Regions from separate parts of the Azospirillum agricola genome, predicted to be linked through region 3. Evidence: riboswitches for the same ligand, from Rfam matches in the RefSeq annotation. Region 3 holds a riboswitch; each other region holds the start of a gene.
The links. Region 3 has a riboswitch for thiamine pyrophosphate ahead of JN22_RS26280 (ABC transporter ATP-binding protein). Riboswitches for the same ligand answer to the same signal wherever they lie in the genome.
Positions count from the first base shown of each region.

Region 1 (10,201 bases), 250 kb from region 3:
CCGCCAAGATAGGCGGCGACCACGGCGGCATCGCTCCGCACCCCCTCCGGCGGCCCCTCGTACAGCGTCCGCCCTCGGTCCAGGCAGACGACCCGGCCAGCCAGCGGCAGCAAGAATCCCATGTCGTGCTCCACCACCAGCAAGGCCACGCCCTCCGCCGCCAGGGCGCGCAGGCGGACGGCCAGATCGGCCTTCTCGGAATCGGTCAGTCCGGCCGCCGGCTCGTCGAGCAGCAGCACCGACGGGCGGCGGGCCAGCGCCCGCGCCAACTCCACCCGCCGCCTCGACGCCGCCGGCAGATCGCGGCACGGTCGCGCCGCAAGCTCGCCCACCCCCATGCGGTCGAGCGCCCAGCGGGCGTGCGACTCCGCAGCCGCGAGGTCGCTGTCCGACGCCAGCCGGGCGGCGGCCACCGCCTCCAGCGCCGTGGAGCCGTCCGGCAAGGCCGCCGCCTGGAAGCTGCGGGCCAGACCGGCGCGGGCCAGACGGTCCGGGCGCGCGCCGGTGAGGGCTTGGCCGGCCAGCCGTACCGTGCCGGCGTCGGGGCGCTCCAACCCGGAAATCAGGTTGATCAGCGTCGTCTTGCCCGACCCGTTGGGGCCGATCAGGCCAGTGATGGTGCCGGCCCGCAGGATCAGCGACACGCCCTGCACCGCGTGGACGCCGCCGAAGGCCTTCGACAGCCCTTCGACCGACAGCGCCTCCCCGTCGCGCTTGCGACCGGGCGGGGGCTCCGCCGCGTCGGGGACGGGACGGGCACGGCGCGGGAACAGCCGCTCCAGCAGGCCGGTCAGCCCGTCGGGCGCCAGCAGGATGGTCAGCAGCAGCGCCGCGCCATAGACGATCAGGTAGCTGCGCTCCAGCGCGCGGAACCATTCCGGCAGATGGACCAGCAGCACGGCGCCCAGCACCGCGCCGGCCATCCGCCCGCGCCCGCCGACCACCGCGATGGTGAGGATGGAGACCATCACCGGGAACTCCAGCACCTCGGGCGACACCACCCGCTGGGTGTGCACGGCAAGCGCCCCGGCCGCTCCGGCGAACAGCGCGCTGACGCCGAAGGCGGTCAACCGCAGCCGGCCGACGTCCAGCCCCAGCGTGGCCGCCGCCATCGGATCGTCGCGCACCAGCGCCAGCGCCCGCCCCAGCCGCCCGCGTGCCAGCCACCAGCCGAGGGTGCCCCCGACCGCCACCATCCCCCAGACCAGCGCCGCCATCGGCAGCCCGCGCGGCACCGCCCAGCCGAACAGCGCGACGCCGGGCACGCCGGGCAGCCCGTTGGCACCGCCGGTCAACTCCGGCGCATTGACCGCCAGCAGATGCAGAACCTGGGCGATGCCGAGCGTCGCCAACGCGAAGTAATGCGATTCCAGCCGCAGCACCGCCAGCCCGACCGGCAGCGCCACCAGCAACGGCACCAGCAGGGACAGCGGAAAGGTGACGGCGAAGTCCAGCCCGTACCGGCTGCCGAGAATCCCGGTGACGTAGGCGCCCAGCCCGAAGAAGGCGCCCTGGGCGAGCGACAGCGCCCCGCCCAGCCCGAACAGGATCTGGAAGCCGAAGGCGGCCAGCGCGTACACCCCGGCGACGGTCAGCACCCGCAGCCCGTAGGGCGACGCGAAGCCGACCGCGTGGACGAACAGCGCCAGTGCCGCGAGTGCCAGGATGCCGTCGGCCACGCGGCCGGAAAGCGAAGCCCGCATCTAGCGCTCCCTCCCCGTCCGCTTGAGTCCCTCTCCCGCCCCGGGAGAGGGGGGCGCCGAAGGCGCCGGGTGAGGGGTTCCCCAAGGATCCAGGCGCATGCGTCTTGGAGAACCCCTCACCCTTCCCGCCTGCGGCGGGCCCCTTCCCTCTCCCGGGGCGGGAGAGGGAGCCATCCCCGGATCGGACATCTCACGCACGGCGGCGCACCGCTTCGCCGAACAGCCCTTGCGGCCGGACCACCAGGATCACCAGCAACGTCGCGTAGAGCGCGCCCAGCGCCACCGGGTAGGACAGCACCGACGACACCCCGACCTCGAACAGCGCGATCAGTAGCGCGCCCGCCACCGCCCCCGGCACCGAGCCCCAGCCGCCGACCGTCACCGCGATGTAGGCCTTCAGGATCAGATCGCCGCCCGCCGTCGGCGTGACGAAATAGCGGTTGGCGAGCAGCAACCCCGCCGCCCCGGCACAGGCCGTGCCGATGGCGAAGGTGATGAGGATCATCGCCGTCACCGGCACGCCGCAGGCCCGCGCCATCTCCGGATCCTGCGCGGTGGCGCGCAGCCGCCGGCCGAGTTGCGTGCGCCCGAACACCCATTGCTGGACGCCGATCAGCAGGGCGGCGACGGCGACGATGGCGACCGACTGCTCGGCCACCGCAACCCCGCCGATCCGCCAGAGCCCATCGCCGAACAGCGGCGGCGCCACGCGCGGCTCCGGCCCGAACAGCACGGAGGCGCCGTTCTGCAGGATGATGCCCACCGCGATGGTGCTGATGAACACCGACACCGGCGGGCGCCGACGCAGCGGCAGATAGGCCGCCGCCGCCAGCAGCAGCCCCAGCCCGGCCATCAGCACCAGCACCACCGGCAGCAGCACGATGCCCGGCAGCGGGATCAGCGGCGCCAGCGCCACCGCCAGCAGGCCGCCGGCCATCACCAGATCGCCCTGCGCGAAGTTCACCGCCGAGGTGGCGTTCAGCACCAGCACGAAGCCGAGGGCCACCAGCGCGTAGGCCGCCCCCAGCGCCACCCCGTTCAGCAGGAGCTGAAGCGCCGTCGCCACCCTACTTCACCACGCCCGCCACATCGTTGTAGCGCTTGACCAGCGCCGGCACGCGGCTGGTGCCGTCGTAGCAGACGATCACCGCGGAATGGGCCATGTTGCCCTTGCCGTCCGACTTGTAGGTCATGGCGAGGCCGGCGTGGCTACCGCCGGCCAGCGCCTTGCGGATGTCCTCGGCTGTCTTCGCGCCATCCCGCACCGCCGCCAGCACCATCCTCATCCCGTCATACTGGCCGAGCGCGAAGGCGTCCGGCTCCTTGCCGAAGGCGGCGCGGTAGGAGGCGGTGAAGGCCTCCATCGCCGGCGACCCGCCGGAAATGGGCGAGGCGGCGGTCTCCGCGCACACACCCTTCAGCTCGGCCGGCTCCAGCAGAGCCGCCGTGCTCGGCTGGTGCATGGCGGAGCCGGCGACGATGGGCAGGGTGACGCCGCTCGCCGCCGCCTGCTTCAACAGCAGCGCGGTCGGCCCGGAATGCAGATGGAGCACCAGCACGTCCGGCTTGGCTGCCAGCGCCTTGGTCAGCACCGGCAGCAGATCCTTGGCCGCCGGGTCGACGCCCTCCTCGAACACCAGCTCGGCGCCCAACGCCTTGAAGGCCGGCTCCAGATGGGCCTTGCCGCTCTGGCCGTAGGCGGTGGTCTGGTAGATCAGCGCCGGCCGCTTGCGGCCCAGCTCCTCCACCACGTAGCGGGCGTGGGCGGTCTTGGTCACGGCGTCGCCGGGGAAGAAGCGGAAGACCCAGGGATTGCCCTGCTCGGTGATCGAGGCGGTGCCCGACACGGTGACCAGCGGCAGCTTCAGCTCGGCCGCCAGCGGCAGCATCGCCAACATCTGCGTGCCCAGCATGCTCGCCGCCACGGCGCCGACGCTGCCGTTGCCGGCCGCCCGCTCCAGCGCCGTCACCGCCGCCTCCGGCGAGGTGCCGGTGTCGATGACGTCCGCTTTGGCGCCGGCCTCCGTCAGCGCCAGCGCGGCGCCGTTGCGCTGGCTGGTGCCCTCCAGCGACAGGAAGCCGGTCAGCGGGACCAGCACCGGAAAGGACAGCGTCTCGGCCCGTGCCGGCAGCGCCGCCAGAAGACCAAGAGCAAGGAAAGCCGCGCGCCGCATGACCGAAAAACTCCTCCTGCGCCGGCGGCGGGAGGACTGAACGGGGCAACGGGAGGGCCGGTCGGGGAAAGGCCGGTCGGCCGGGTCGTTGGCGCGCTCGGCTCCCTTCGCCGGCATGACCCGGATCAGGTTCGATGGGTGTGGTCTCAGCCCGCCGTCAGACGGGCACCCCAGCCGTGAACGAGGGGGCGAGAGTGTCGCCGCCCTCCCCATCCTGTCAAGCGGTCCTGTCAGGCGCCGCGCCGCCGCCGGTCCTTCATGGTTTCACGATGCAGGATGTAGAGGCCGCTGCCGATGATCACCATCGCGCCCGCCAACACCGGCACGGTCGGCAGGTCGCCGAACACCAGATAGCCGAACAGGCTGGCCCAGACCATGCCGGTGTACTCGAAGGGCGCCACCACCGAGGGCGGCGCGCGGCGGAAGGCCTGGGTCAGCAGCACCTGCGCCACCGCGCCCAGCGCGCCGACCGTCGCCATCAGCCCCAGTTCGGTCGCCGAGGGCGGGATCCAGACGGGAACCGCCAGCACGCCGCTGACCACCGTCGTCGTCATCAGCAGGTAGATGACGATGGAGGCGGCGGTCTCGGTCCGCGACAGCCCGCGCACCGCCAGCGCCGCCAGAGCATAGAACAGGGCGGCGCACAGCCCGACCAGCACCGGGACGACCGGCGCCCCGGTCGAGGGCTGGGCCATCACCACCACGCCGCCGAAGCCGAACAGCACCGCCGCCCAGCGCCGCCAGCCCACCGCCTCGCCCAGCAGCGGCCCCGACAGCGCCGTGATGAACAGCGGCCCGGCGAAGCTCAGGACATAGACCTCGGCCAGCGGCAGATGCTTGAAGGCGTAGAAGAAGCAGCCCATCGACAGCAGCCCGGCAAAGGCCCGCCAGACATGCCCCCAGGGCCGCCGGGTCCGCAGCGCCGCCAGCCCGCCGCCGCGCGTCATCGTGTAGCCGCCGACCAGCAGCAGCGCCACCGCCGAGCGCACGAACATCAGCTGCGGCACCGGGTAGCTGGCCGACAGGAACTTGATGAGCGTGTCCATCGCCGCGAACAGCAGGATCGTCACCAGGAAACAGCCGACGGCGTAGGGGACCGAATCGGCCTCGGCGGGCAGCAGCTCGGCGCGTTTGACGGCTTCGGTCATCAATGGACTCGGGGAACGGGAAATGGCGAGGTTGCCCACATTATAGGCAAGCCGCATCGTCGCCCAATGCCGCAACCGCAGATCAGCCCAGCGTCGGTCCGGATTTGGCCCGGACTTGGCCCTGCAATCCGCTCTCGGCTTCCCAGCCACGTCATGCCCGTGCTTGACACGGGCATCCACGGGCAAGCTTCAAGAAACCGCGTGGATGACCGGGACAAGCCCGGTCATGACGAGCAGCACCAATAAAGCGGTTGTTTCCACATGGTTACACCCGCTTGGCGATCAGCGGGCCGCGCGGCGGAGCGGTGTCGGCCACGGTGACGGCGCGCCGCAGGCGCTCCGCCGCCTCGTCGGCCTGCGCCTCGGTCCGCGCGTGGAGGATGGCGAGCGGCTGCGCGCTCGGCCCGCCCGCCGGCCCGACCTCCGTCCCCAGCCCAGCGACCGAATCGAGGCCGACCGCGAAGTCGATGGCGTCGGTCACCTTGGTGCGCCCGCCGCCCAACGCCACCACGGCCATGCCGACCGCCCGCGTGTCGATGGACGCCACCCGTCCCGCCCGCCCGGCGAAGACCGGCCGCACCACCGGCGCTTGGTCGAGATGGCAGTCGGGCCGCTCCAGCAGATCCGACGGACCGCCCAGCGCCTGGACCATGCGGGCGAAGCGCTCGGCGGCGCGGCCGTCGCGCACGGAACGGTCGGCCATCGCGCGGCCCGCCGCCGCGTCCGGCGCCAGCTTGGCCAGCGCCAGCAGTTCGCCGGCCAGCGCCACCGTCACCTCGTAGAGGCGCGGCTCGGCCGGCTCGCCGCGCAGGATGGCGAGGCACTCGCGCATCTCCAGCGCGTTGCCGGCGCTGCGGCCCAGCACCTCGTTCATGTCGGTCAGCAGGGCCACCGCCGGCAGCTCGGCGCCGACCGAGACGGTGACGATGCTCTCGGCCAGCGCCTCGGCATCCTCCAGCCGCTGCATGAAGGCGCCGGAGCCGAACTTCACGTCCATCACCAGCGCGTCGAGCCCGGCGGCGAGCTTCTTCGACAGGATCGAGGCGGTGATCAGGTCGAGCGACTCGACCGTCGCCGTCACGTCGCGGATCGCGTAGAGCCGCCGGTCGGCCGGGGCGATGTCGTCGGTGGCGCCAATCACGGCGCAGCCGACCTCTTTCACCACCCGGCGCAGCAGGTCGTTGTCGGGCTTGGCGCGGTAGCCGGGGATCGCCTCGAACTTGTCGAGCGTGCCGCCGGTATGCCCCAGCCCGCGCCCCGACACCATCGGCACGAAACCGCCGCAGGCCGCCAGCATTGGCGCCAGGATCAGGCTGACCTTGTCGCCGACCCCGCCGGTCGAATGCTTGTCGATCACCGGGCCGGGCAGGTTCAGCGATCGCCACTCCATCACCGTGCCCGAATCGCGCATGGCGCGGGTCAGGGCGACGCGCTCGCCCAGATCCATGCCGCGGAAGAACACCGCCATGGCGAAGGCCGCCGCCTGGCTTTCCGTCACCGACCCGTCGGTGATGCCGCGCACGAAGGCGGCGATGGTGGCGGCGTCGAGCGCCACCCCGTCGCGCTTGGCCCGGACGATTTCCTGCGGCAGCATCGCTCAGTAACCCGCCACCGCCGCCGGGGCCACGCCATGGCCGGCCTCGGCCAGCAGGGCGTCGAGCAGGCTCGACGCGCCGAAGCGGAAGGTCTTCGGCGTCGCCCAGCCCTCGCCCAGGATTTCATCGGCCAGCGCCAGGAACAGCGCCGCCCCGGCGGCATCGCGGATGCCGCCCGCCGCCTTGAAGCCGACCTCCTTTCCCGATTCGTAGATGCTGTCGAGAATCACCGCCGCCGCCTCCGGCGTCGCCGCCGGCTGGGTCTTTCCGGTCGAGGTCTTCAGGAAGTCCGCCCCCGCCGCGATGGCGTCGCGCGCCGCCCAGGCCAGCAGATCGGCGTCGGGGAAAGCCCCCGATTCGAGGATGACCTTCATCAGCGCCGCGCTGCCGCAGGCCTCCCGGCAGGCCTTCACCACGTTCATCGGCTGGGTGCGGGCGCCGTCGATGAAGGCGCGGTAGGGCAGCACGACGTCGATCTCGTCGGCCCCGTCGGCGACGGCGCGGCGCGCCTCGGCGGCGACCGCGGCGGCGTCGGCCTCGCCGGTCGGGAAATTGACCACGGTGGCGACCTTCACCGGCGTGCCCTCCAGCGCCTTGCGCGCGGTCGCGACGAAGCGCGGCCAGACGCAGACGGCGGCCACCGGCCCCGCCGGGGTGACGGCGCGGGCGCACAGCGCCTCGACCGTGCGGTCGGTGTCGTCGCCGTTCAGGCTGGTGAGGTCGAGCATCCCGATGGCCCGGCGCGCCGTGGCGTCGTCGGACGGGGCGTTGGCGCAGGCGTCGAGCGCGCTTTGCAGGTCGGCAGGCAGCTTCATGACCGGGACCCGTCCTTTTCATGCAGGCGTTCAAGGAAACCGACCAGCAGCCGCTCCAGATCGGAGGCGGCGGCCGAGGCGGCGCTCAGGGTCTGGTGGTGGTCGACCGGGCCGTCGCCCAGCCCCACCCCCAGGTTGGTGATCACCGCGCAGCCGGCGACCCGCAGACCGCAATGCCGGGCGACGATGCATTCGGGGACCGTGGACATGCCGACCGCGTCGGCGCCGAGCCGCTGCATCATCCGCACCTCGGCCGGAGTCTCGAAGGAAGGGCCGGGATAGGCGGCGTAGACCCCCTCCGCCAGCTCGAGGCCGAGCGTGCCGGCCACGTCCCTCAGCAGGGCGCGAAGCTGCGGATCCCAGGCGTCGGTCATGCTGGGGAAACGGTCGCCGAACGCCTCGTCGTTGGGGCCGGTCAGCGGATTGGCGCCCAGCAGGTTCAGATGGTCGCTGATCGCCATCAGCCGGCCGGGCCCGACCTCCGTCCGCAGGGAGCCAGCGGCGGCGGTCAGAACCAGCGTGTCGCAGCCGGCCAGCTTCAGCGCGCGGACCGCCGTCTTCAAGGCGTCGAAGCCGTTGCCCTCATAGGCGTGGACGCGGCCCTGCATGCAGGCAACCTCGACCCCGCCGAGCGTGCCGACGACCAGCCGCCCGGCGTGACCGGCAACGCTGGGGACCGGGAAGCCGGACAGGTCGGCGTAGGGAATGGCGACGGGATCGCCGATCCGGTCGGCGATGCCGCCCAGACCGGATCCCAGCACGATGCCGACCCGCAGCCGGTGGCCGGGGGCGCGGTGGAGGATGTCCGCGGCGGCGCGGGCAGCGGTCATGATCGGCACTCCGGTCAGAAGGCTAAATTGGTGGGGCCGAACGAATGCGGCAACAGCGCGTCCAAAGTAAAGCTCCGGCGCAGCCCCGCCGGGTCTCCGACATGGATCGGCGTGTCGGGGGCGGCGAACTCGCGGATGCGCTGGCGGCAGCCGCCGCAGGGCGTGCAGAGCGCGTCTCCTGGCTCCCCGCCGACCACCGCTATGGCGGCGATGCGGCGGTCGCCCGCCGCGACCATGGCGCCGATGGCCGAGGCCTCGGCGCACTGCCCCTGCGGGTAGGCGGCGTTCTCGACGTTGGCGCCGACGAAGATCCGTCCCGATTCGCCGCGGATGGCGGCGCCGACCTTGAAGTTGGAATAGGGGGCGTGGGCGTTGGCGCGCACCGCGCGCGCCGCCGCGATCAAGTCTTCGAGACCGTCCACCATGGCTTCAGCGCTCCTTGACGTAGGGGATGCCGCTCGCCTTGGGGGCGATCGCCTTGCCGACGAAGCCCGCCAGCAGAAGCACGGTCAGAAGATAGGGAATGGCCTGGATGAATTGGACGGGAATAACGCCGATCCCCGGCAGGGGCACCCCTTGCAGCCGCACCTGCACCGCGTCGGTGAAGGCGAAGAGCAGGCAGGCGAACAGCGCCGGTCCCGGCCGCCATTTTCCGAAGATCAGCGCCGCCAGCGCCAGATAGCCCTTGCCCGCCGTCATGTCGCGAACGAAACCGGCCCCGTGCCCGGTCGACAGATAGGCGCCGGCCATGCCGGTCAGCACCCCCGTCACGATCAGGGCCTGATAGCGCAGCCGCGTGACGGAAATGCCGGCGGTCTCCACCGCCGCCGGATTTTCGCCCACCGCCCGCAGCCGCAGCCCGAATCGCGAGCGGTAGAGCACCCAATGGGTCGCCACCACCAGCGCCAGCGTCACCCAGATCAGGATGTTGGTGCCGTCGATCAGCTCGCGCCAGACGGCGCCCAGGATCGGTATCCCGGACAGCGTCTCCCCGCTCGGCAGATCGACCGAGGGCAGCCGCGCCGAGGAGGGCAGCAACGGCGTCTGCCCGCCCTGCTGGAACCAGGCGTAGGCGAGCGACGGCGCCAGCCCGGCCACCAGGATATTGATCGCCATGCCCGACACCACCTGGTTGCCATGGTGGGTGACGCAGGCGAAGCCGTGGACCAGCGCCAGCGCCACCCCGGCGGCGATGGCGGCCAACAGGCCGAGCCAGGGGTTGCCGGTGGCCGACGCGGCAGCAGCGGCGAAGAAGGCGCCGGCCAGCATCTTGCCTTCCAGCCCGATGTCGACCACCCCGGCCCGCTCGCAATAGAGCCCGGCGAAGGCCGCCAGCACCAGCGGGGTCGCCACCCGGATGGTGGCGCCGAGCAGTTGCAGCACCAGCAGAAAGGCGTCCTCCATGGCTCAGCCCCTTCCCGAATCGGCGGCGGGCGCGGCGCGGCGGCGGAACAGCGCCTCGATCGGCTGCTTGAACAGATTCTCCATGGCGCCGGCGAACAGGATGACGAGGCCCTGGATGACCATCACCAGTTCGCGGTTGATGGTCGGGTATTCGAAGGAGACCTGCCCGCCGCCCTGGGCCAGCACGCCGAACAGCAGCGCCGCCAGCACGATCCCGACCGGGTGGTTGCGCCCCATCAGCGCCACCGCGATGCCGACGAAGCCGACCCCGCCGGTGAAGTTCAGGATGATGCGGTGCTGCACCCCGAGGATCTCGTTGACGCCGACGAAGCCGGCGAGCGCGCCGGACAGCAGCATGGCGATGACGATGTTGCGCGACGGCGAGATGCCGGCGTAGACCGCCGCCCGCTCGTTGCGGCCGACCGTGCGCAGCTCGTAGCCCCAGCGGGTGTGGCGCAGGAAGATCTGGAACAGGACGCAGCAGGCCAGCGCCCACAGGAAGGACAGGTTCAGCGGCGAGGCCGGGATGGTC
Region 1 covers NZ_JAIFZR010000005.1:2,620,439-2,630,639, forward strand. Annotated here, with positions in the region: gene JN22_RS27410 (branched-chain amino acid ABC transporter ATP-binding protein/permease) at 1-1,703, opposite strand, end outside; gene JN22_RS27415 (branched-chain amino acid ABC transporter permease) at 1,894-2,769, opposite strand; gene JN22_RS27420 (ABC transporter substrate-binding protein) at 2,771-3,877, opposite strand; TPP riboswitch at 3,963-4,060, opposite strand; gene JN22_RS27425 (DMT family transporter) at 4,108-5,025, opposite strand; gene deoA (thymidine phosphorylase) at 5,291-6,619, opposite strand; gene deoC (deoxyribose-phosphate aldolase) at 6,623-7,435, opposite strand; gene JN22_RS27440 (purine-nucleoside phosphorylase) at 7,432-8,265, opposite strand; gene cdd (cytidine deaminase) at 8,280-8,690, opposite strand; gene JN22_RS27450 (ABC transporter permease) at 8,695-9,669, opposite strand; gene JN22_RS27455 (ABC transporter permease) at 9,673-10,201, opposite strand, start outside.
Region 1: another riboswitch for thiamine pyrophosphate. It lies ahead of JN22_RS27420 (ABC transporter substrate-binding protein); the one in region 3 lies ahead of JN22_RS26280 (ABC transporter ATP-binding protein).

Region 2 (10,201 bases), 1.8 Mb from region 3:
CCGGAACGACGAACCGCCCTGCTCGCCGGCACGGCGGTTTTTTCGTTTCGGGATGCCGGCCGCGATGAGGCGGCCGGCCCGCCGCCGCTTCAGCGGAAGGTGCCGCCGCTTCAGCGGAAGGTGATGTAGCTGTCCAGCGCGGCGCGGCGCAGCGATTTCAGGATGTGCGGCGCCGCGCCGGTGGCGATGATGCGCCCGTTGGCCTCGCGGCAGCGGTTGGCCAGGATGAACAGCATCCCGACCGCGGCGGAATCGATGAAGGTGACGAAGCGCAGGTCGAGCGGGACCACCGGCCGGTTGCCGAAATCCCATTGTCCCAGCATGGCGTGGAACTTCGGCCCGTCCTCGTAGGTGCAGCGGCCCGACAGCAGGATGCCGTCCTGTCCGTCCACGGGGGTGAAGGCGTACTCCATGCGTGCGTCCCGAAAAGATAAAATGCAAACTTTCTTCATGGGACCACGAAGTTTTCCGCAGTGCAAGAGCGTGAAATGAGCGATTTGTAACGTACGCCGACGGCGCCGGTCCGATTGCCGGCCGCCCGGACTGGACAAAGCGGGCATGCGCCTATATCTGGTGGGCGCCCCCGGCCGGACGGCCCAGACGTTCCGTCCGCGGGGCTCGCAAACCCGGTTCCGCCAACCAGCAAGCCCCGACGACGCCGGCCGACCGTCCGCCCCGGACCTCCGCCGCCGCCCCGGCGTTGCCTCGTTCCAAAGGGAGGGTGCCGCGATGCACGCCGATCCCCAGACGCCGAACCCCCGGCCCTCCGCCCCGTCGCCGCGTGACGAGGCGGAGGACGAACGCCGCTACGGCGTCGAGCCGGAGTTCGTGGACGAGATCGTCACCCTGCTGCGCGCCCGCGAGCGCGACGCCGTGCGCGCCCTGCTCGACGACCTCCACGCGGCCGACGTCGCCGACCTGATCGAGCAGATCGATCCGGCCGAGCGCGACGGGCTGATCGAGATCCTGCGCCCCGGCTTCGACGGCGAGGTGCTGTCCTACCTGAACCCCGACCTGCGCGAGGCGGTGGTCGGGCGGTTCGAGCCGCGGGAGCTGGCCGCCGCCGTCGCCGAACTGGACACCGACGACGCCGTCGACGTCATCGAGGATCTCGACGAGGAGACGCGCGCCCGCATCCTGGAGAATCTGCCGGCCGAGGACCGCGCGCTCGTCCAGGAGAACCTGACCTACGACGAGGGCAGCGCCGGCCGCATGATGCAGCGCGATCTGGTCGCGGTGCCGGAATTCTGGACGGTGGGCAAGACCATCGACCATGTCCGCGCCGCCGCCGACGATCTGCCGGAGGATTTCTACGACATCTTCATCGTCGACCCCATGCACCGGGTGGTCGGCGCGGTGCCGCTGTCGCGCCTGCTGCGCCAGCGCCGCACCGTGCGCATCGCCGATCTGGTGACCGACGAGGTCGACGCGATTCCCGCCACCATGGAGCAGGAGGAGGTGGCGAACCTCTTCCGGCAATACGCGCTGGTCTCCGCCCCGGTGGTGGACACGGCCGGGCGGCTGATCGGCGTCATCACCGTCGACGACGTCGTCCGCGTCATCGACGAGGAGGCCGAGGACGACCTGCGCAAGCTGAGCGGGTCGGGCGACACCGGCGTGTTCAGCGGCATCGGCGCCATCGCCCGGTCGCGGGTCGGCTGGCTGACCGTCAACCTGGGCACCGCCTTCCTCGCCTCGGCCGTCATCTCGCTGTTCGAGGGCACCATCGAGCAGATCGTCGCGCTGGCGGTGCTGATGCCGATCGTCGCCTCAATGGGCGGCAACGCCGGCACCCAGACGCTGACCGTCGTCGTCCGCGCGCTGGCGACGCACGAGCTGTCCTCGGCCAACGCGCTGCGGGTGGTCGGCAAGGAGGTGCTGGTCGGGCTGATCAACGGCGCCATCTTCGCGGTGATGGTGGGGGTGATCGCGCTGGTCTGGTTCGGCCCGATGATCGGGGTGGTGATCGCCTGCGCGATGATCATCAATCTGGTGATCGCCGGCCTGTGCGGGGCGCTGATCCCGCTGGGGCTGGAGCGGGTCGGCGTCGATCCGGCGGTGGCGAGCGCGGTGTTCCTCACCACCGTGACCGACGTCGTCGGCTTCTTCGCCTTCCTGGGGCTGGCGGCGGCGATCCTTCTGTGATGCGGAAACGATCCGCCGCCTGAACGATTCCCTCTTGCAAAAGACAGGCGGATCGGAAATATCGGTTGCATTGGCTTGGGGTGCCGCGCGGTGGTCGCGCGGCTGAGATCACACCCATCGAACCTGTCTGGGTAATGCCAGCGAAGGGAGCCGTTGCATGGTCCATGCACCGAATCCGCGTTTTCACACGCACCCGTCCGCCGGGGCGCGTCCGTCCGTCGCCATCCTGGGGGCCGGCTGCATCGGCCTGTCGATCGCCTGGAGGCTGGCGGCGTCCGGTTGTTCCGTCGACGTCTTCGATCCCGGCGCGGCCGGGCGCGGCGCCACCCACGCCGCCGGCGGCATGCTGGCGGCCTGCGTCGAGACGGAGCCCGGCGAGGAGAGCCTGCTGCCGCTGACCCGCGCCTCCCAGGCCCTGTGGCCGGGCTTCGCGCGCGAGCTGGAGGAGGCGAGCGGCCTGTCCGTCGATCTGCGGACCGACGGCACCATGGTCATCGCGCTGACCGCCGACGACGCCGCCAAGGTCCGCTTCCTGCACGAATTCCAGCGCGGGCTCGGCCTGCCGGTGGAGTGGCTGACCGGGGCGGAGGTCCGCCGCCGCGAGCCGTACCTCCAGCCCGGCGTGGCCGGCGCCCTGTTCTGCCGCGAGGACCATCAGGTCGACAACCGCAAGCTCGCCGCCGCCCTGCTGCGCGCCGCGCGGGCGGCGGGCGCGCGGATCCACGAGCGCTGCGACGCTCCCGCCCTGCTGGTCTCCGGCGGGCGCGCCGCCGGGGTGCGGGTCGGCGACGTCACCGTCTCGGCCGACCGGGTGGTGCTGGCGGCCGGCGCCTGGTCGGGGCTGGTCGATGGGCTGCCGCCCGTGGCGAAACCGCCGGTGCGGCCGGTGAAGGGGCAGATGGTCTGCCTGCGGATGGATGCCCGGCTGCCCCTGCTGCGCCACGTCGTGTGGACGCCGGGCACCTACCTGATCCCGCGCCTGGACGGCCGGCTGCTGATCGGCGCCACCACGGAGGAGCGCGGCTTCGACGACCGGCTGACGGCCGGCGGCCAGTTCGCCCTGCTGGAGGGGGCGTGGCGCGCCCTGCCGGGCGTCGCCGAGCTGCCGATCGAGGAAAGCTGGGCCGGCTTCCGCCCCGGCAGCCGCGACGACGCGCCGATCCTCGGCGAGACCCCGGTGGAGGGGCTGATCCACGCCACCGGCCACCACCGCAACGGCGTGCTGCTGACCCCCATCACCGCCGACGGCATCGCCCGGCTGGTCCTGACCGGCGAGACCGACCCGGTGATGCGCCCCTTCGCCGCCGGCCGATTCGCGCCGAGGGGAGCCGCCGCATGACCGCCGCCGCATCCATCCGCGTCAACGGCCGCGAGGAGCCGCTGGCCTGCGCCTCCGTCGCCGAGCTGCTGGCCGGGCGCGGCATCGCCGAGGATGCGCGCGGCGTCGCCGTGGCGCTGAACGGGGCCGTGCTGCCGCGCCGCCGCTGGACCGGCACCGCGCTGACCCCCGGCGATTCCCTGGAAATCGTCCGTCCGATCCAGGGCGGCTGAGGACATCCGATCATGACCGATACCATTGGCAACGACACCCTGGCCATCGCCGGGCGCGACTTCGGCTCGCGCCTGTTTCTTGGCACCGCCGGCTACCCCAACCAGCAGGTCATGCTCGACGCGCTGGCGGCGAGCGGCACCGAACTCGCCACCATGGCGATCCGCCGCATCAGCCTGGACGGCTACGCGGAGAGCCTCGTCGACGTGCTGCACGGCGCGTTGGGCGGCCGGGTGGGGCTGCTGCCCAACACCGCCGGCTGCCTGACCGCCAAGGAGGCGGTGCTGACCGCGCAACTCGCCCGCGAGGCGCTCGACACGCCCTGGATCAAGCTGGAGGTCATCGGCGACCGCGAGCTGCTCTACCCCGACGTCGAGGAACTGCTGCGCGCCACCGAGGAGCTGGTGAACGACGGCTTCGTCGTGCTGCCCTACTGCAACGACGATCCCGTCACCTGCCGCAAGCTGGCCGACCTGGGGGCGGCGGCGGTGATGCCGCTCGGCGCCTTCATCGGCTCGGGCCTGGGCATCCGCAACCCGCACGCCATCGAGACGATCTGCGCCCGCAGCCCGGTTCCGGTGGTGCTCGACGCCGGCATCGGCACCGCGTCGGACGCGGCGCGGGCGATGGAGCTGGGCTGCTCCGCCGTGCTGCTCAACACGGCGGTGTCGAAGGCGCGCGACCCGGTGCGGATGGCGGCGGCGATGCGCGACGCGGTGGCCGCCGGGCGCGGCGCCTTCACGGCCGGGCGCATGCCGATGCGCGCCTTCGCCGAGCCGTCCAGCCCGCAGCTCGGGCTGATCGGGGGCTGATCGCGGTCGGGAGCCGTCCCAACCGGGACCATGGGCGGCTCGCTCAACCCTTCTTGTAGGCGCCCAGCTTCGGATCGGGCTGGGCGTCGTTGAGGACGCGGGCGTCCTCGTTGGTCATCGACTGGACCGTGCAGGCGGTCGAGTTTCCGTTGCGGAACAGGTAGATCAGCTTGCGGTCGGCCTTCTTCTGCGGGTCGTGCAGGTTCAGGCCGTGGCCGAAGGCGACGCCCAGCACCTCGCCCTTGAAGAAGGCGCGGAAGCGCATCGGCATCAACTCGCGGAAGCGGCGGGCGGCGCAGTCCTTGCTGAGATCCTTCTCGAACCGGCCGGCCTTGCGCCAGTCCTGGGTGGAGCGGATCGTCATCCATTGCGGCGGCAGCGGGAACTTGGTGAGCGGCGGCGCGATCGGCAGGTCGCGGCCGGGCGGAACCGGCGCCATGTGGTCGGGCTCGGTGCGGTCGAGCGGTCCGGCGAGGGCGGAAGGGGCCAGGAGACCCAGCAGGAGAACGGCGAGACTCCCCGCCCGCCACCCCTCTCCCCGGGGGGACGACGGGGAAAGCCAGGGAGTGGGAATGGGCCGGCGGTCAGATTCGGACATCGAAGCCTTCCTTGCGAATCGCCTTGCCCATCGCCTCCACCGCTTCGGCGCCCTTTCCGCCGAGGGCGGTGGGCAGCAGGCCCTTCAGGTCGAGCGACAGGCTCAGGCTCCCGTCGGCGGCCGGAGCCCCCTTCGGAATCAGGGTCGCCGCCCCCTCCAGCCCCTCGGGCCGGCCCGTCATGCTCCCCTGCAAGGCCCGCATGATGCCGTCCAGCTCGTCCGCGCCGAAGCCGTCGGCCCGGATGGTCAGCCCCTGCGGCCGGGCGCTTTCCGACACCCGCGCCATCGACAGGCTGGAGCGGTCGAAGCCGAGCGCCAGCGGCGTGCCGCCCTGCCGCAAGGCCAGTTCCACATTGGCGACCTCGACCGAGACGGCGGTGGCCTCATGATGCCCGGCGCCGGACGGGGCGAGCGGGCGGGCCTCGCCGGGCGGACCGTCGATGCGCCCGAAGGCGGCCTTGCGGTCGTCCTCGCCGAAGCGTCCGGTGAAGCCCTTCACCGCCTCCTCGATGGCGTCGTCCTCCAGCCCGAACGCCGCCAGCATGCGGCCGAGGTCGCGTCCCATGGCCTCCATCACCTCGCCGAGGCGCTCGGCGAAGGCGTCGCCGTATTCCAGCGCCCCTTGCGGGGAGGCGAGCGCATCGTCGGCCCCGTCGGCGGGGCCGCGCAAGGGCTTGGCCAGGCCGTCCAGGGCGGCGCTGAGCAGGACGGCCGGGTCGGACGGGGGGCGGGCCGGCGTGGCGGCCGTCCTCGTCCCGCCGTCCGGCGTCCTGCCGGCCGCCTTCTCCTTGGCCTCCGCCGCCTTGGTGAAGGCGCTGGCGAGCCTGGATTTCAGAGAGCCGATGTCCGACCCGCTCACGACCGCCTCCCCCCGTTCCGCCAGGACCACGCCGCCCATCCTGCAGCCGGCATGGTTAGCGGAACCCTAATGGAAGCGGCCGGACGCGCGGCGCAAGCGGGTCAGACGGTGGCGCGCTGTTCGAAGGGGCCGTCGCCGGGGTCGTCGGCGGGCTCCGTCACCACGTCGCGGACCAGCGCCGCCGAGGGGCCGCGCCGGCAGGCTTCCAGCATGCGGTCGACGGCGTCGGGCGGGCCGGCGAACAGCGCCTCGACCGCGCCGTCGGAGCGGTTGCGCACCCAGCCCGAGAGGCCGAGGGCGCCGGCCGTCTCGACGGTCCAGCCACGGTACCACACGCCCTGCACGCGCCCGGACACCCAGGCGCGCACGGCCTTGCGCGGGGCCTTGTCCGGGGCGGCGGCGGTCACGCCGTTTCTCCGGCGCGCTTGCGTTCCTCCTCGTCGAGCAGCGCCTTGCGGGACAGCTTGCCGATCATCGTCTTGGGCAGCTCGCCGCGGAACTCGATGTGCTTGGGCATCTCGATGGGGGACAGCTTGTCCTTCAGGAAGGCGATCAGCTCGTCCGACGTCAGGCTCTGGCCGTCGTCCACCCGCACATAGGCCTTCACCGTCTGGCCGCGGTACTCGTCGGGGATGCCGGCGACCACGCATTCGGCGACGGCGGGGTGCAGGTAGATCGCCTCCTCGACGTTGCGCGGGTAGACGTTGAAGCCGCTGCACAGGATCATGTCCTTGATGCGGTCGACGATGGTGGTGTAGCCGTCCTCGTCCATGATGCCGACGTCGCCGGTGTGCAGCCGGCCGTCGACCAGCGTCTGCGCCGTCTCCGCCGGCTTGTTCCAGTAGCCCTTCATCACCTGCGGGCCGCGGATGCAGACCTCGCCCTTCTCGCCGGGGGGCAGGACGCGGCGCGGCTCCTCCAGGCTGACGATCTCGATCACCGTGCCGGGCAGCGGCAGGCCGATCGAGCCCTTCTTCGACGGGTGCAGGACCGCCGGGTTGCAGGTGGCGACCGGCGAGGATTCCGACAGGCCGTAGCCCTCGACCAGCGTGCAGCCGGTGGTGCGCTCGAACGCCTCCTTGACCTCCAGCGGCAGCGGCGCGCCGCCCGACATGCAGAAGCGGATCGAGGACAGGTCGTGCTCCTTCAGCCGCTTGTGGTGGTTGATCGCGGTGTAGATGGTCGGCACGGCGGGGAACAGGGTGATGCGCTCCTTGGCCAGCGTCTCCATCACCTGGTCCAGCTCGAAGCGCGGCAGCAGGACGATCTCCGCCCCCATGCGCAGGCCGAAGTTCATCACCGCCGTCATCGCGAAGACGTGGAACAGCGGCAGCACGCCGAGCAGCTTTTCCTGGCCGGAGTGGTCCTGGCCGGGCGCGCGCTCCTTCGCCTCGTACCACGCCGCGCACTGCACCGTGTTGGCGTAGAGGTTGGCGTGGGTCAGCATGGCGCCCTTGGGCACGCCGGTGGTGCCGCCTGTGTATTGCAGGACGGCGACGTCCTCGCGCGGGTTGATGGAGATCGGGTTCAGGCGGCCGTCGTTGGCGACCAGCGTCTTGAAGGAGAGATGGCGGTCGTCCGACGGGATCGACGCGATGTCGGCCCGCTTGGCGATGGGGAACAGCCAGTTCTTCGGGAAGGGCAGGATGTCGGCCATCCGGCAGATCACCAGCCGCTTCAGCGGGGTTTCCTCCAGCATCCGCGCCATCTTGCCGTAGAGCAGCTTGAGGTCCAGCGTCACCATCATCTCGATGCCGCTGTCGTTGATCTGGTGGACCAGCTCGCGCTCGGCGTAGAGCGGGTTGAAGTTCACCACCGTGCCGCCGGCCTTCAGGATGCCGAAGAAGCAGATGATGTAATAGGGCGTGTTGGGCAGGAACAGCCCGACCCGCGTGCCCTTGCCCACGCCGGCGGCCTGGAAGCCGCGCGTGGCGCGTTCCACCATGCGCCCAACCTCGCGGTAGCTGGTGGTCTTGCCGAGAAAGTTCAGGCAGGTCTTGTCGCCATGGCGCGCCACCGCCTCGTCCAGCAGGACCGGCAGGGGCAGGGCCGGGATCGGCATTCCCCAATCGACGCCCGGCGGGTAGGACGCGAGCCACGGATGGTCGGAGAGTTTGCGGGCCGCTTCACCCATGCGTGTTTCCTCCCAAGGTTTCTTGTTCGCTGCGCGCCGCTCTTGGGCGACGCATGCGGCAATCCTATACCCTATAGGGAAGGATTGTCCCCTGCTTGAAATCCCCTGCTTGAAAGATGGGCACGCCACCCCGGCGAACAAGCCTCGGCACAACTCCACGCGGCGCGACTCCACGGGCTGTCAGCGCAGCCGGTGCGCGACCTCCACCGCCATCCATTCCGGCAGCCCGACCGACTCGCCGTCGGTGAGCACCGCGACGGAAACCGGGCGCGGGCCGGGCACATGGTAGGCGGCGACGGCGACGCCGGGCCCGCAGCCGATGTAGCCCCAATAGGGGCCGGCGCTGGGGTCCAGCTCCACCATCAGCCCCATCCCGTAGGACGGTTCGACCCAGGGCCGCCCGCCCAGCGGGGCCTTGACCGGCAGCCCGTCGCGCATCCGGCGGAACAGCGCGTCGGGCAGGTAGCCCGGCGTCGACAGGCCATGGATGAAGCGGGCGGTGTCGTCCGCCGTCATGGCGGCCACGCCGTGCGCCACCCAGCCGGGGTGGTAGCGGTCGACCACCAGCTCGCCGGGGAAGGCCGGGCTCGGACCGAACAGCAGGGCCGCCAGCTCCGACCGCCGTTCCGGCAGGGTCGCCGAGGTCAGCCCGAGCGGACGGAAGACCTCCGTGGCCAGCACGGTGGCGAGCGTCGCGCCGCCGGCCCGCTCCAGCAGCCGGCGGATCAGCAGATAACCGATGCTGGAATAGGCGAAGACGCCGACCGGAGGGCCCTCGACGCCGCAGCGGGCAAGGAATTCGTCGCCGCTCCACGGCTCGTCGCCGGCGGCGATGGCCGCGCGGTATTCCTTCCGGCCGCCGTAGTTGGGCAGGCCGGCGCGGTGGGACAGGATGTCGGCGACCGTCACCGACGCCGGGCGTCCGGCCAGTTCGGGAAGCCAGCGCTCGGCCGGTCCGTCCAGATCGACCACGCCGCGCGCGGCCAGCCGCAGGACGGCGGCGGCAAGGATCGTCTTGGTCAGGCTGTAGAGCAGGGCGCGGCGGTCGGTGGCGGGCTTCAGGCGGACGAAGCCGGACCGCGCCAAGCTGACGTTCCAGCTCCGGTCGCCGCTGAGGATCGACAGGGTTGCGATGCGCGCCCCCTGCCCGTTGCTGCGGTCGGCCTCCTCGTTCAGCAGACCCTTCAAGGACTCCACCAGCTCCGCCATGCCGGCCGCATCGTCCAGAACCTCACCCATCGCACGCAGTCTCCCGTTCATCAAATGCACCGCTAATGCCCTTGATACGACGGGGTGGCCGGCTTGGTTTCGATTCTGTAACATCCGGGGGACTCCTGACGGGATCGCCCTGGATGACCCTGTTAACGTTTGGGTAAACTGGGGGACCCTTGCGGTATTCAAATCCCGGAAACACCGCCGTCACGGGTGTGGGCGGCACGAAAAAGCCCCCTCTTCCGCGGAGGAAGAGGGGGCTTCCGTTTCGGCGAGCCCTGCGTCGGGCGCGCGTCAGTCGCGCTTGACGGTGTCGCTGTCCAGCGCGGCCTGGGCGGCGGCGAGGCGGGCGATCGGCACGCGGTAGGGCGAACAGGACACGTAATCCAGCCCGATCTTCTCGCAGAAGGAGATGGAGGCCGGATCGCCGCCATGCTCGCCGCAGATGCCGAGCTTGATGTTGGAGCGGACGGCACGGCCGCGCTGGGCGGCGATGTCGATCAGCTCGCCGACGCCGGTGGCGTCCAGCGTCTGGAACGGGTCATGTTCCAGGATGCCCTGGCGCTGGTACTCCGGCAGGAAGGCGCCGGCGTCGTCGCGCGACAGGCCGAAGGTGGTCTGCGTCAGGTCGTTGGTGCCGAAGGAGAAGAACTCCGCCGACTGGGCGATGTCGCCGGCCCGCAGGGCGGCGCGCGGCAGCTCGATCATGGTGCCGACGAGGTATTCGATCTCCTGGCCGGTGGCGGCCTTGACCTCGGCGGCGGCCTTGTCGATCACCGCCTTCAGGATGTCGAACTCCTTCTGGGTCATGATCAGCGGGATCATGACCTCGGGCGTCACCGTCGAGCCGCTGGTCTTCGAGACCTCGGCCGCCGCCGCGAAGATCGCGCGG
Region 2 covers NZ_JAIFZR010000005.1:609,409-619,609, reverse strand. Annotated here, with positions in the region: gene JN22_RS17825 (STAS domain-containing protein) at 111-413, opposite strand; gene mgtE (magnesium transporter) at 730-2,145, shown strand; TPP riboswitch at 2,212-2,310, shown strand; gene thiO (glycine oxidase ThiO) at 2,303-3,484, shown strand; gene thiS (sulfur carrier protein ThiS) at 3,481-3,696, shown strand; gene thiG (thiazole synthase) at 3,709-4,506, shown strand; gene JN22_RS17800 (hypothetical protein) at 4,550-5,104, opposite strand; gene JN22_RS17795 (hypothetical protein) at 5,091-5,963, opposite strand; gene JN22_RS17790 (acylphosphatase) at 6,065-6,370, opposite strand; gene JN22_RS17785 (long-chain-fatty-acid--CoA ligase) at 6,367-8,097, opposite strand; gene JN22_RS17780 (serine hydrolase domain-containing protein) at 8,278-9,336, opposite strand; gene ppdK (pyruvate, phosphate dikinase) at 9,604-10,201, opposite strand, start outside.
Region 2: another riboswitch for thiamine pyrophosphate. It lies ahead of thiO (glycine oxidase ThiO); the one in region 3 lies ahead of JN22_RS26280 (ABC transporter ATP-binding protein).

Region 3 (10,201 bases):
TCGTCCAGACCAACTTCTTCGGCGTCGTCCATGGCTGCCGCGCGGTGCTGCCGCATTTTCTCGACGAGGGGCGGGGCGTCGTCATCAACACCGCCTCGATGGTCGCCAACGTCGGCCAGCGCTACGCCACCGCCTATGTCGGCAGCAAGTTCGCGGTGCGCGGCTTCACCGAATCGCTGCGCCAGGAACTGGTCGACGAACCGGACATCCACATCTGCACCGTGATGCCCGCCGCCGTCGACACGCCGCTGTGGCAGCACGCCGCCAACTACACCGGCCGCGCCGTCAAGCCGATGGAGCCGATCCACCAGCCGGAGGAGGTCGCCGCCGCCATCGTCGCCCTGGCGGACTCCCCCCAGCGCGAGCTGTTCGTCGGCGCCGAGGGCCGGCTCGCCGCGCTGGCGAACGCGGTGGCGCCGGCGCTGGCCGAACGCTCAATGGCGCACGGCATCGACCGCAACATGTTCGCCAACCGGCCGGCGCGGGCGACGTCCGGCGGCGTGCTCTCCGCCATGCCCGAGCATCAGGGCACCAGCGGCGGATGGGCGCCGCCGCCGCGCGGCGACCGCCGCTTCTCCTGGGCCAACCTGACGCTGTTCCTGCTGCCCATCCTGCTGGCCAGCCGGCCGGCGCTGTCGGGCCTCGCGTCCGCGCGCCTGTCCGCACGCGCGTCTTGATCCCGCCGTCCGGAGCCGTTATACGCTCGCCCCTTTTCCGCGGCCCGCAGACCGGGGCCGGAGGGCAGGAGGGGGACGGGCGATGACGGCTTGCGGACTCGATTTCGGGACGTCCAACACGACGCTGGGCGTGCGGGACGGCGACGCCTTCCGCCTGCTGGCGCTGGACGGCGTGCGGACGACGCTGCCGACGGCGGTCTTCTTCGATTTCGAGGCCGACGCCGTGACCATCGGCCAGGCCGCCGTCGATTCCTACGTCTCGGGCGTCGAGGGGCGGCTGATGCGCTCCATCAAGTCGATGCTCGGCACCGACCTGATCGACGCCGACACCGCGCTGCGCAAGGGCCGCATCAGCTTCCGGGCGGTGATCGGCACCTTCCTCGACACGGTGAAGACGCGGGCCGAAACCGCCCACGGCGCTCCCCTGACCGACGTGGTGGTCGGCCGCCCGGTGCATTTCGTCGACGGCGACCCGGCCGGCGACGCCGCGGCCGAGGAGACGCTGGGCGCCATCGCGCGCGCCGCCGGCTTCCGCGAGGTTTCCTTCCAGTTCGAGCCGATCGCCGCCGCGCTCGATTACGAGCAGCAGGTGTCCGGCGAGGAGCTGGCGCTGATCGCCGACATCGGCGGCGGCACCTCCGACTTCTCCGTCGTCCGCATCGGGCCGGAGCGGCGTGGCCGGCCCGACCGTTCGGGCGACATCCTGGCCAACGACGGCATCCGCGTCGGCGGCACCGACTTCGACCGCGACCTCAGCCTCGCCACCGCCATGCCGGAGCTGGGCCACGGCAGCGCCATGAAGCGGGCCGGGCTGCTGGCGCCCAGGAGCATCTATTTCGATCTGGCGACCTGGTCGAAGATCAACTTCCTCTACACCAACAAGGCGATGGCCGAGCTGGAGCGCTTCCGGCGCGATTCCGCCGTGCCGGACAAGATCGAGCGGCTGATCGGAATCGTCGAGCACCGCCAGGGCCACGCGCTGGCGATGGCGGTGGAGCGGGCCAAGATCGCCCTGTCCGACGCGGACGAAACGCGGCTGGCGATCGACTGGGGCGACGGCGAACTGGCGCTGCCGGTCGACGTCGCCGGGCTGAACCGCGCCACCGGGGCGCTGGCGGGGCGGATCGGCGACCGCATCCGCTCCTGCCTCGCCGAGGCCGGCGTCACCCCCGACCGAATCGACGCGGTGTTCCTGACCGGCGGCTCGACCCTGCTGCCGCAGGTCCGCGCCGCCATCCTGGCCGAGGCGCCGGGCGCCCGCGTGGTCGAGGGCAACATCTTCGGGTCGGTCGGGCTGGGTCTCACCGTGGAAGCACAAAGACGTTACGGTTGACGGATTCTGTGCACCGCAGCATTCCGGAAAGCGGAAAAATCGCCGCGCCCCAACTTTGCGACAGTATTTCCTTCGGCCATACGCTATTTTGCAGTCCGGACGACCCCCTGGCCAACTTTGACCGCGGAAACCCCTTCTCGATGACCGTTGCCGCTCCGGCACCGCTGCTTGGTGCCCCGGTTTCGCCCGCCGAAACCACCGTTCCGCCTTGCGCATCCTCCATGAAAGATCCGGCCGCCAAGGCCGCGCACCGCAAGGCGCAGGCCCGTTTCTGGGCGGAGCGGCTCGCCGATTACAAGAGCCCGGTGACCAGCCGCAGTCTGGGCCAGCTCGCCACCACCCTGCTGCCCCTGGTGGCGCTGGTCGCGGCGATGGGCTTCGCGCTGGAGGTCGGCTATTGGCTGACCCTGCTGCTGGCGGTGCCGGCGGCGCTGTTCCTGACCCGGCTGTTCGTGCTCCAGCATGATTGCGGCCACGGTTCCTTCTTCAAGGCCGACTGGGCCAACAACTGGGTCGGCCGCTGCCTCAGCGTCTTCACCGTCACCCCCTACGAGGTCTGGCGGCGCGACCACGCCATCCACCACGCGACCTCCGGCAACCTCGACAAGCGCGGTACCGGCGACATCGACACCCTGACGGTCCGCGAGTATCTGGCGCTCAGCCGTTGGAAGCGTCTGGCCTACCGCATCTACCGCCATCCGGTGGTGCTGTTCGGCATCGGTCCGACGGTGCTGTTCATGTGGAAGTTCCGCTTCCCGCTCGGCGACCAGACGCGCGACGTCAAGGCGTGGCTCAGCGTGCTGTCGACCAACGCGATGATCGCCGGCGGCCTCGCCGCCTTCATGCTGGCCTTCGGCGCCCTGCCGGTGCTGATGGTGTGGGCCCCGGTGGTGATCCTGGCGGCGACCATCGGCATCTGGCTGTTCTACGTGCAGCACCAGTTCGAGAACGTCTACTGGCGCAGCCAGGACGAATGGGACTTCCACGAGGCGGCGGTCGAGGGCTGCTCCTTCTACGACCTGCCGCGCTGGCTGCACTGGGTGACCGGCTACATCGGCTATCACCACGTCCATCACCTGGCCTCGCGCGTGCCGAACTACCGTCTGCGCGACTGCCATCTGGCGATCCAGGAGTTCCAGAAGGTCGCCCGCATCGGCGTCTGGGACAGCCTGAAGACCGTGCGCCTGGCCCTGTTCGACGAGGACAGCCGCCGCATGATCGGCTTCCGCGACCTGCGCGCGATGGCCTGACCGATGGCCTGACGGCCGGTCTTCCGATCGTTGGCGAGATCGCTTCGGGCGGCATGGATCACTCCATGCCGCCCGAAGCGTTTTCAGTGCGACATCAGCGTCGGCAGCGGCATGCCGGCCAGCACGCTGCGGGTGGCGCCGCCCAGCACCAGCTCGCGCAGGCGCGAATGGCCGTAGGCGCCCATCACCAGAAGGTCGGCGCCGAGATCGGCGGCGGTGGACAGGATGCGGTCGCCGACCTCGCCGCCGCCGGTGGCGGTCTCGGTCCGCTGGGCGGCGGCGATGCCGTGCCGCCCCAGCCAGTCGACCAGCGCCGGCCCGTCCCCGTCGCGCCGGCCCGGCGGCGTGACCGTCAGGACCGTCACCGATTCCGCCGTCTCCAGGAAGGGCATGGCGTTGCGCACCGCGTGGGTCGCCTCGCGGCCGTTCTTCCAGGCGATCAGCACGTTGCGCCCGATGGGCGCCGTCGCCGGCTGGTCGGGCGGCAGCACCAGGGTGGGGCAGGCGGTCGCCAGCGGCAGCCGGTCCGGCACATGCAGCGGCACCCGCTCCCCCGACCGCTCGGCGGCGGACTGGGCGACGATGGCGAGGTCGGCGTAGGTCGCGCGCTCCGCCAGCAGCTCGACATGGTCGCCCTCGTCGACGCTCCACCGGTGGGAAACGCCGTCGAGGGCGACGGAGACCTCGGCCTCGATGCGCTCGGCGTTCTCGTGGGCGATGGCGGTCGCCTCGGCGATGTAGCCGTAGGAGGCGGCGCGGCCGGTCGCTCCCGCCGGCATCGACACCGGGGTGGCGATGTAGAGAGCCTCGACATGGGCGGAGAAGCGCCTCGCCAGCGCCGCGGCGACCGCCAGCCGGCTGGCGTGGGCGTCGTCGTTCGCCATGTGCAGGAGGATGGTCTTGATCGGCATGCGCTTCCCTCGCTGTTGATCGGCTCCCTTCTGCGTCCGGACGGGACGGCGGAGCATTGACCCTCTAGGTAATGCTCCGCGCGCCGTTCTGGCAACAGGACCCGCGCGGGAAAGACGTTACTTGACCACCACCGCGTAGCGCTCGACCGGCTCGACCTTCTGGATCAGGCCGCGCGCCTTGAGGAATTCGGCGAAGCGGGCGTAGCGCTGGCTGTCCAGGGCCGCCGGGCTGTGCGAGAAGCGCGGCAGCGTGTCGGCCCAGGCGCGGCGGTTCAGCTCGTCGTTCAGCTCGGGGCGGTCCTTGACGAAGGCGGCCTGCGCCTCCTCCGGATGGTTCAGGATGTAGAGGGTGGCGCGCTCGACCGCGTCCAGGAAGCGCTTGATGCGGGCGTCGCCGGTCTTGTCCTTGTGGGCGATGACGATCAGCTCGTCGTAGGGCGGCACCCCTTCCTCCTCGGGGAAGAAGGCGCGGCCGGGATGCTTCTCGATCTCCATCTGGTTCAGCTCGAAGTTCCGGAAGGCGCCGACCACGGCGTCCACCTGCCCCGACAGAAGCGACGGCGACAGCGAGAAGTTCACGTTCACCAGCGTGACATCCTTCAGGCCCAGCCCGTGCTTCTCCAGCATGGCGCCGAGCAGCGCGTCCTCGAAGCCGGCGATGGAAAAGCCGATCTTGCGCCCCTTCAGGTCCGGAATCGTCTTCACCGGCCCGTCGCGCAGCACGACGACCGAGTTCAGCGGCGTCGACACCAGCGTGCCGACGCGGACCAGCGGCAACCCCTCGGCGACGTGGAGGATGAGCTGCGGCTGGTAGGAGATGGCGAGGTCGGTGCCGCCGGCGGCCACCAGCTTGGGCGGGTCGTTGGGATCGGCGGGCGCGGTCAGCGTCACGTCGAGCCCGGCCTCCTTGAAGAAGCCCTTCTCCTGCGCCACCACCAGCGGGGCGTGGTCCGGGTTGACGAACCAGTCCAGCATGACCGACAGCTTGTCGGCCGCCTTTTCCTGGGCCACGGCCGGCAGGGCCGTCATCAAGCCGGCGGCGACGGCCGCCACGGCGAACATGCGCTTCATCCCGATTTCCTCTTGTCCATGGAGCAGGCGCTTTATCCGTTGAGGCCGCCCGCCGGTTGCGTGTCGGATTGCCAGGGCAGCGCGCGCCGGGCCAGCGCGTTCACGGCGGCGTAGAGCGCCACCGCGAACAGGCCGAGCACCAGCACGGCGGCGAACAGCAGGTCGATCTGCATGCGCGCGTTGGCGTGCAGCATCAGGTAGCCGAGGCCGGAGGAGGAGCCGACCCACTCGCCGATCACCGCCCCGATGGGCGCCACGGCGGCGGCGACCCGCACCCCCGACCAGAAGGCGGGCAGGGCCGCCGGCAGGCGGATCGACCACAGCGTCGCGGCCGGCGTGGCCCCCATGGTGCGGGCGAGGTCGAGCCAGCCGGGATCGGTGCGGCGCAGCCCGTCGAACAGGGCGGTCGTCACCGGGAAATAGATGATCAGCACCGCCATGGCGATCTTCGAGGCCATGCCGTAGCCGAGCCACAGCACCAGCAGCGGCGCCAGCGCGAAGACCGGAATGGCCTGGCTGACCACCAGCAGCGGCATCAGCCAGCGCTGCGCCGCGCGGAAGCGGGCGAGCGTCAGGGCGCTGACTCCGCCCAGCACGACGCCGCCGACCAGCCCCAGCAGAATCTCGGTCAGAGTCGTCAGCCCGTGCTGCATCAGCAGCGGCGCCTGCCGCTGCATCGCCTCGGCGACGGCCAGCGGACCCGGCAGCAGGTAGCGGGGCAGGCCGGTCAGCCACACCAGCCCCTGCCACGCGCCCAGCAGCACCGCCAGGGTGACGGCGCCGCGCGCCAGCCCCCTCATGCCGGCCCCCTCATGCCGCCAGCCTGCGCAGCAGCTCGGCCTGGAGCGCCAGCAGGGCCGGATCGTCGACCCGGCGCGGGGCGGTGCCCGGCGGCTCCAGCGCCGGACCGACGGTCGCCGGGCGGCCGGTCATCACATGCAGCCGGTCGCCGATGCGCAGCGCCTCCAGCGGGTCGTGCGTCACCATCAGCACGGTGCGCCCGGCCAGCGTCTCCGCCGCCGTCTCCTGGAGCCGCAGCCGGGTCAGCGCGTCGAGCGCCGAGAAGGGCTCGTCCATCAGGACCAGCGGCTTGTCCTCCATCAGCGTGCGGGCCAGCGCCACCCGCTGCCGCTGCCCGCCGGACAGCGACGCCGGGCGGTCGCGCTCGCGCCCGGCCAGCCCGACGCGGGCGAGCAGGGCGACGGCGCGCTCCACCCGGTCCGCGTCCGGTTTCCGCCGCCGCAGCCGGTCGCCGAGCAGCGCGTTGTCGAGCACGGACAGCCAGGGCAGCAGCAGATCCTGCTGGGCCATGTAGGCGATGCGCCCGGCAAGCGGCCGGCCGTCGCCGGCTTCCACGCGGGTCGGCGGCTCGGGTTCGGCCAGCCCGGCCAGCACGCGCAGCAGCGTGGTCTTGCCGACGCCGCTCGGCCCCAGCAGGCAGGTCGTCCGCCCGGCCTCCAGCGTCAGGGTCAGGTCGGAGAATAGCACCGTCCCGCCGTAGGTCAGCCGCGCCGAGGACACCGCGACGGGCAGGGCCGCGACGTGGGGAGGGACCGGCCGGGCGCCGGAACGGAGAAGGACATCGGTCATGACTCACTGATCCCTACGCCGGTGTGAACCGGATCAGGTTCCAGGGGTCGTCCCACGCCTTGGGACCTCTCAGCCGACCATCGGCTCCCCCCAGTGAAGGCGCCGACTATAGGCGGGCGGCGGCGGGCGCCGCAAGGGGGCGGTGGCGCCATCCCGCCTTGCGGAAACGCGTATGGCGCCGGCCCTTGACCGGAGGTTCCGGCCGCGCCACGTCATCGACGGCGGCGTTCCGCTCGCGCTGCGGCCAGACCGGATCATCCCTTGCCCGTTCCCCTGTTCATCGGCCCCCTGTTCATCGGCGGCGAGATTTACCGCGGCTCGACCTACGGGCCGAAGCACCCGCTGGCGATTCCGCGCGTCTCGACCGTGATCGACCTCAGCCGCGCCATGGGCTGGCTTCCCGAGACACGGTATCTCGACACCCATGTCGCGACGGAGCGCGAGCTTGCCCGGTTCCATACACCCGACTACATCGCCGCCCTGCGCCGCGCCGAGGCGGAGCAGCGGGTCGATGCGGAGACCGGCGCCCGCCACAACCTCGGCAAGCTGGAGAATCCGGTCTTCCCCGAGATGTACCGGCGTCCGGCGACCAGCGCCGGTTCGGCGATCCAGGCGGCGCGGCTGCTGCTGGAGCGTCCGTCCGGCATCGTCTACGCCCCGGCCAGCGGCACCCACCACGCGCGGGCCGGACGGGCCAGCGGCTTCTGCTACTTCAACGCGCCGGTGCTGGGCATCCTGGAACTGCTCGACCAGGGGGTGCAGCGGGTGCTGTACGTCGATCTCGACGCCCACCACGGCGACGGGGTCGAGGAGGCGTTCGCGGAGGATGGGCGGGTGCTGACCGTCTCGGTCCACGAGGAGGGCCGCTGGCCCCGCACGGGAAAGGCGGAAGACCGCCACGCCGTCCAGGCCCGCAACCTGCCGGTGCCGCCCGGCTTCAACGACAGCGAGATGGCGTACCTGATGGAGAAGGCCATCCTGCCGCTGGGCCGCGCCTTCCGGCCGGAGGTCCTCGTCATCCAGACCGGCGCCGACGCGCTGGCCGAGGATCCGCTGAGCCGGCTGGAGCTGTCCAACCGCGCGCTGTGGGACTCGGTGGCGGCGCTGCTGCCGCTGGCGCCCAGGATTCTCGTGGTCGGCGGCGGCGGCTACAACCCATGGTCGGTCGGGCGCTGCTGGGCCGGGATCTGGGCGGTTCTGAACGGCATCGACCCGGTCACGGACCCGACCCCGGAGGCCGAGGCGGTTCTGCGCGCCCTGACCTGGACGCGCGCCGCCGGCCGCAACCCGCCGCCGCACTGGTTCACCACCCTGGCCGACGAACGCCGGCCCGGCCCGGTGCGCGATGCGGTCCGCCGCATGGTCGATGTGGCGCTGGCGTGACGATCCCGTGGCGGTTGCGATTCGGATCGTCGAATTCCGTCACGTTTCGTTGACGAAACCGGATTGTTCGGGGATTCTGCTTTTCATGCGGTTCCGGTCGCGCCCCGTCGGGTGGCGCTGGCCCGGCTCCAGGGCGCGAGCGCGCGGGTTTGGGAGTGCTGGCGGACGGATGTCGAACACGACGCTGTTCCTGATCGCCATCGTCGTCATCATGCTGGCCGCGATCCCCGTGGCCATGATGCTGAAGGATTTCCTGCCGGGCATCCTGGAGAAAAGCTCCGGCCTCGACCAGCTGGAGAACCGCATCTACGTCCTCCATGCCGAGTCGCACGACCTCCAGGACCGGGTGAACGGGCTGGTCCAGCGCCGCAACGGGCAGGCGTCCGACAAGCACCGGCTGGAGGCCGACATCCGCAAGGCGGAGAAGCAGATCCGGGAGCTGGCCGAGCAGCCGCCGCTGTTCGTCCACGAGGTCGGCGATCCGCAGGCCGGCCTGACCAAGTTCGTCGCCAGCGTCAGCCAGGAGAAGGCGTCGGCCGCCGCCCGGCTCAACGGGGACCGGGCGCAGGTCAACCCGATCTGGCGCTGCGCCAACGTCGCCGAGATCTGGGCGGCCAGCCAGGAGGAGGCGCGGCAGATGGTGGACGTGGCCTTTCCCTTCAAGATGGGCTTCGAGACGTCCTTCCAGCGCGCCGGCAAGGGCGCGCCGAAGAAGCCGGCGCTGCCGCCGAAGGTGGATGCCGTCTGATGATGCTCAACTTCATCATCGTCCTCGCCATCGTCGCCATCGGGGCGTGGCTCGGCAACGTGCTGCTGACGGTGGAGGCGCGGGTGTCGCAGACCCGCAACCGGGTGCGGGGCGCGCGGAGCAAGCTCGACGCGCTCGAAGGCAACATCCGGCGCCTCCACCGCGAGGAGGAGAAGCTGCACGCCGAGATGGATGAGCTGATGCGCGACGTGGTCGGTCTGCGCAAGGAGCAGTCGGAGGTCCAGCGCCGCCTGTCGGAAGCCCAGGCCAGGCGGCGCCCGCAGATCCTGATCCTGACCGACCGTCGCAACCCCAACGACAAGGAATGGCTGGTCACGGTGGTGAACCAGCAGATCGGCGAGATCGACGCCGCGCACCCGCTGGCGCTCGATTGGGCGCGCGGGCGCGAGTATCTGGTGTGGGCGGACTCGGAGCGCGAGGCCGCCGAACGCGCCAACCGCCGCTTCAGCGCCCGGCCGGGCTATCAGGTGAAGGCGGTGGCGCCCGTGAAGGGCGACCTGTATTCGGCGGGCGCGGCGCGCGGCGCGGCCTAGGTCCCGCTCCGCGCTTTCGCGCTCCGTCCCGCAAGGCCCTTCCCCGGCCGGGCGTGGCCGGGGAAGGGAAGGGGCTCAGCGGGCGCCGGCCTTGGCCGGGGCGTTGCCGGTCTGGCGGAAGGCGTCGTGCAGGTAGGGCGACAGCGCCAGACGCATGTTGCGCAGCCACTCGTGGATGACGATCAGCGAGCGCGAGGCGACCGGCGGCGTCATGCCCAGCTTCACCAGATCCTCGCGGGTCATGGTGGCGACCTGATCCAGCCGGTGGCCGGTCAGCCGCGCCCAGGCCGGGGCGGTGCAGGGGGGCATCGCGATGACGTGGACGCCCTCGCGCTCGACCATCTCGGCCTTGCGGCGGGCGTACTGGCTGTCCTCCAGCTGGCTGAAGGGGCCGGAGGAGCCGTTCTCGACCAGCACGCGCTTGGCCTTCGGCGCGATGGCCGCCACCCGCTCCAGCGTCGCCATGCCGGTGGACAGCGAGGCGAGATCGACCGTGACCGGCACCATGAAGGTCAGCCGTTCGCCGTCGCCGACGTAATAGTCGAAGCCCGACACCTCGGCCCAGTTGAAGAACCACTGCGAGATGTTGCCGCCGAAGTCGTACAGGCGGCCGCCGCGCTGCAACTCCGGCCCGATCAGATCCCAGAACTCGTAGAAGCCGTCGCCCGAGCCCATCATGTTCAT
Region 3 covers NZ_JAIFZR010000005.1:2,365,839-2,376,039, forward strand. Annotated here, with positions in the region: gene JN22_RS26250 (SDR family oxidoreductase) at 1-677, shown strand, start outside; gene JN22_RS26255 (Hsp70 family protein) at 760-2,010, shown strand; gene JN22_RS26260 (fatty acid desaturase) at 2,232-3,260, shown strand; gene JN22_RS26265 (universal stress protein) at 3,344-4,171, opposite strand; gene JN22_RS26270 (ABC transporter substrate-binding protein) at 4,289-5,242, opposite strand; gene JN22_RS26275 (ABC transporter permease) at 5,275-6,042, opposite strand; gene JN22_RS26280 (ABC transporter ATP-binding protein) at 6,053-6,832, opposite strand; TPP riboswitch at 6,825-6,933, opposite strand; gene JN22_RS26285 (acetoin utilization protein AcuC) at 7,094-8,215, shown strand; gene JN22_RS26290 (hypothetical protein) at 8,385-8,963, shown strand; gene JN22_RS26295 (hypothetical protein) at 8,963-9,517, shown strand; gene JN22_RS26300 (hypothetical protein) at 9,593-10,201, opposite strand, start outside.